Regions from separate parts of the Rhizobium favelukesii genome, predicted to be linked through region 2. Evidence: riboswitches for the same ligand, from Rfam matches in the RefSeq annotation. Region 2 holds a riboswitch; the other holds the start of a gene.
What was found. A riboswitch is a leader RNA that binds a small molecule or an ion and turns the genes downstream of it on or off. The one in region 2 is predicted to bind FMN.
Positions count from the first base shown of each region.

Region 1: it holds a riboswitch for FMN, as region 2 does, so the genes downstream of both, LPU83_RS46420 (DMT family transporter) here and ribB (3,4-dihydroxy-2-butanone-4-phosphate synthase) in region 2, are expected to answer to the same signal.

Region 1 is NZ_HG916852.1:1,608,383-1,610,770, forward strand. It holds gene lon (endopeptidase La) at 1-304, shown strand, start outside; gene hupB (DNA-binding protein HupB) at 512-787, shown strand; FMN riboswitch at 910-1,060, shown strand; gene LPU83_RS46420 (DMT family transporter) at 1,142-2,041, shown strand; gene LPU83_RS46425 (esterase-like activity of phytase family protein) at 2,113-2,388, shown strand, end outside.
Region 2 is NZ_HG916854.1:693,969-696,356, forward strand. It holds partial or broken gene LPU83_RS63320 (flagellar basal body rod C-terminal domain-containing protein) at 59-260, shown strand; gene ribB (3,4-dihydroxy-2-butanone-4-phosphate synthase) at 450-1,079, opposite strand; FMN riboswitch at 1,193-1,339, opposite strand; gene LPU83_RS63330 (glucose 1-dehydrogenase) at 1,445-2,227, opposite strand; gene tpiA (triose-phosphate isomerase) at 2,299-2,388, opposite strand, start outside.

The sequences.
Region 1 (2,388 bases), on a different contig from region 2:
CGGTGAAATCACGCTGCGCGGCCGCGTGCTGCCGATCGGCGGTCTGAAGGAAAAGCTGCTTGCAGCGCTTCGCGGCGGCATCAAGAAGGTGCTGATCCCGGAAGAAAATGCCAAGGATCTGGCGGAGATTCCGGACAACGTGAAGAACAACATGGAGATCATCCCGGTGTCCCGCATGGGCGAGGTGATCAAGCATGCGCTGGTCCGCAGACCAGAGCCGATCGAGTGGGATGGCACGGTGGAAACGCCGGTCATTGCAACGGTCGAAGGGCTCGACGAAACGGGTGCAACCATAGCTCACTGAGCCATGTTTGCCACATTCGCGCCCAATTGCTTAAAAACCCTGAAAAGGCTGGCGTTTTCGCCAGCCTTTTTTTGTGAAATCGACACGCAGACGCTTGCATTTCCTTGATTTGCAGGGTCTTTGGGGTGCGGCGGGCCTGATGAACTCCGTTCTGCGCCTAGCTTATAGATTTGAGTCGTTTCGAACCATTTAGAAAGGGGTGGAAACATGAACAAGAATGAACTCGTGTCCGCAGTTGCCGAAAAGGCAGGACTCTCGAAGACCGACGCTGCTTCCGCAGTTGATGCTGTTTTCGAAGTCGTCCAGGCTGAACTGAAGGGCAAGGGCGACGTTCGTCTCGCTGGTTTCGGTAGCTTCACCGTTTCCCATCGCGCTGCCACGAAGGGCCGCAACCCGTCCACCGGCGCTGAAGTCGATATTCCGGCTCGCAACGTGCCGAAGTTCACGCCCGGCAAGGGCCTGAAGGACGCCGTAAACGGCTGATATGAATTTGCTTGGCGGCCGGACCACCAGACCGGCGGTGTAAGTTTCGAAGGGTTCGGCCACGGCCGAACCCTTTTTGCTTTTCGCGGACTTGTCGGCACACGAAGCACGTCCTATGAAATGGTTGTTCTCAGGGCGGGGTGAAAGTCCCCACCGGCGGTAAGAGCTTCGGCTCAAGCCCGCGAGCGTCTTTCGGCCGATCTGCCGAAAGGGTCAGCAGATCCGGTGCAACTCCGGAGCCGACGGTTACAGTCCGGATGAAAGAGAATGAGCGGAGCGGGCGAGGGCGAAATCTGTCCTTGCCGTGACATCGCGCTCATGCGTCCTGATTTGTGTTGGTTTCGGATGAAAGACATGAATCAGACTTTCCAGATATCTTCTGCCTCGCGTGCAATGGTCGGTGCTGCCTGGATGGTCGCCGCGGGCATTGCCTTCTCGATCCTCAATGTCCTCACACAGTGGCTGACGATGAAGCTCGCCTTTCCCTCGGCCTCGGCAGCCTTCTGGCAGTATGCCATTGCATTGGTCTTCTCGTTGCCCTTTTTCCGGCGCGTCGGCCTCGGGGCGATGCGAACGCGCTATCCCTGGCGCCATGTCGTGCGCGTTGCCTTTGCGGCATTCGGCGTGACGACCTGGGTCGCAGGACTCGCGTCCGTACCGATCTGGCAGGCGATTGCGTTGGTGATGACCTCGCCGTTCTTCATCATCATGGGTGCACGCATCTTCCTTGGTGAATATATCGGTCCCGCGAGGTGGGCAGCGACCGGTACCGGCTTCGTCGGAGCGATGATCATCCTGCAGCCATGGTCCGATAGCTTCAGTTGGGCGGCGTTTTTGCCGATCCTCTCTGCCCTTCTGTGGGGCGCCTCGTCGCTGATCACCAAGAGTCTCACCGGAGTGGAACGGCCCGAAACCATCACCGTCTGGCTGCTGGCACTCCTCACTCCGATCAACGGCGGCTTGGCTGTGGCCGCCGGCCTCAGCATTCCCTCCGGCCTGACGCTTCTCCTTTTTGTCGTGGCAGGTCTGCTGACCGTCATGGCCCAATATTTCCTGACGCTCGCCTACAGCACGGCCGATGCCGCCTACATCCAGCCTTTCGACGATCTGAAGCTTCCCCTGAATGTTTTCGCCGGCTGGCTGGTCTTCGGCTATGCCCCGACCGGTTATCTCTGGTTGGGTGCGCTGCTGATCCTCGGGGCATCGCTCTTCATCATGCGGAACGAAATGAAAAAGGAGCGGGGGGCCGGCTAACGCAGCCGGAATACGGCGCAGGTGTCATTGCGCTGTCATGCCCGACCCGCAAAAACCCTGTGTTTGAATTCATGGGGGATTTCATGACAATATTTTCGCGCAAGACAGCGGTTGTTGCCGTGCTTCTGACGACGGCGGCCTTTCCGGCCGCCGCAGAGCCCGTTTTCAACCGCATCGCAACCTTCCCGGTGGCATCCAACCTGCCGGAGGGAAAAGACAAGCTTTCGGCCACGTCGGCGGAAATCATTACGGCCACTGACGACGGCATGACGCTGATCTACAGCGATAGCCCGCTCGGTGCGATCGGCTTTGTCGATATCTCAGACGCCAAGGCACCAAAGGCCGGT
Region 2 (2,388 bases):
GATCGAAGTTCAACGGCCACAGAAAATAATAGATGATTTCAGGGATTGAAGGCGTCCAGGCGCCTCTGGCGTGACGTTCACCGGTTTTCCGCAATCGAATGGCCTTGGCTCCATCCAATCGGGTGCGCTGGAAAGTTCGAACGTCGATCTCGCCGGCGAATTGACCGAAATGATCGAGGCCAGCGTTCCTACACGGCCAATTCCAAGATGTCCAAACGGGCTCCGACATCATGGACTTGCTCGTCAACCTGAAGAGATAAGGACAGCCCGTAATGTGACAGGCTGGGCGTCACCGGCACACCGGTACTTGCGGCAACGTACTCGACGATCGTCCAGGCCCTTGCGCGTCCTCAGTGGGTCCGAGAATGGGGCGAAATGCCGACCCATGAGTACGGGCGCCGATTCAAGGGAGAGATCGCATCCCAACCGAACGCGATCTCTACGAAAGTTCAAGCCGCTCTCTCGGATAAGGTCATCGCGGTTCTATAGGCTATCAAGTCTTCGATCGTAACGAGATGGAGGCGATGGCGCTCAGCAAACGCCTCGAGTTCCGGTAATCGCGACATCGTACCGTCGTCGTTGGCCACTTCGCAGATTACGCCCGATGGAACCAGACCAGCAAGCTTGGCGAGATCTACCGCAGCTTCGGTATGGCCAGGACGGGAAAGAACCCCATTAGAATGAGCTCGAAGCGGGAAGATATGCCCCGGCCGCGCGAAGTCCTCCGGACGTGAGCCACCAGTGACAAGCGCTTGCACGGTTGCGGCACGGTCGGCAGCAGATATCCCGGTCGTCGTTTCCGGAATATAGTCCACGGAAACAGTGAAGGCGGTCTTGAGCACTTCGGTATTGCGCGGCACCATTAGAGGGATATCGAGCTCATCGAGCCTTTCGCCTTCCATCGCGACGCAGATGAGGCCACGTGCGTGGTTCATCATAAACGCGATCGCCTGCGGAGTAATTGCCTCTGACGCAATCACGAGATCACCTTCGTTTTCCCGGTCACGGTCATCGACAACGACGACAATTTCACCGCGCGCAATCGCGGCCACCGCATCGTCAATTTTGGAAATCGTCACTTTCTTGCCTTTCAAGGGTTAGCCGTTGTGAGTGGCGTGCATGGCCTGTCAAAGCCACCATTTTCCCTTGGGCGAACAAGCGTCCGGTTCCGCCCATATAGCGGAATCGTCTGCATTGCTCTCTTCCATCCGGACTGTAACCGTCGGCTCCGGCATCTCACCGGATCTGCTGACCCTCCGTTTATCCACGAAGGCGCTCGCGGGCTCCGAGTTGCCTCGATACCGCCGGTGGGGAGTTGCACCCCGCCCTGAGAACACCAGTAACATAGGGGATCGATGCGTTGTTTTGCAAGAGGCTTCCAGCCGCCGAGCAATCGAGAATATGATTCTTCTCGTGAACGCACCGTTCCCCATTGTCGAATAAGCTACGACATGATCAGGCCGCCATCGACATTGATCGTCTGGCCGGTGATGTAGGCAGCATCGTCGCTGGCGAGGAAGGTGACGAGACCGGCGACGTCCTCGCCCGACCCTGCCCGCTTCATCGGAATGCCTTCGACCCATTCCTTCATGAGTTCCCCAGGGCCATAGTTGCCGAGGAGCTTTCCCCAGGCCTGATCGTTGTAGGCCCACATGTCCGTCTCGATGATGCCAGGGCAAAAGGCGTTGACGGTGATATTTTCGGTCGCGACCTCCTTGGCGAGGCTCTGGGTGATCCCGACGACGCCCATCTTCGATGCGGCGTAGTGTGGCGTATAGACGAAGCCCTCGCGCGCTTGGCCGGAGGCGGTGTTGATGATGCGGCCGGCGCGTCCATGCTTACGCATGCGCAGAATTGCTTCTTGTGCGCACAAGAATACGCCCTTCGTGTTGACCGCCATGACTTTGTCCCACTCGCCTTCCGTCATGTCTTCGATGCGCGCGATGGTGATGACGCCGGCGTTTTGGATCGACACGTCGACGGTGCCGAAAGCCTTCTCCGCCGCGTCATAGAGGGCCTTTACGCTAGCCTTGTCGGTGACGTCTCCGACGAATGAGACAGCATTGCCGCCATCGGCCTTGATCTGCTCGGCGACCGCATGGACCGACTCTTCATTAGCGGAGACCACTAGATTGGCCCCTTCCCTTGCGAAGCGCTTGGCGATCCCAGCACCGATGCCGCGGCTGCCTCCGGTGATGACGACGGTCTTGTTTTCGAAGCGTTTCATACTCTCTTCCTTTCGCGGTGCCTGACGATGTCGGGCGGCCGCAAAGCAGCCCAAGTGCGTCACGCCTTCTTTCAAGCGGCTGCAGATATGATCCCGGCGAACTCTGTCGCCTTCAGCGATGCGCCTCCGACCAAGGCTCCATCCACGTTTTCCGCCCCGAA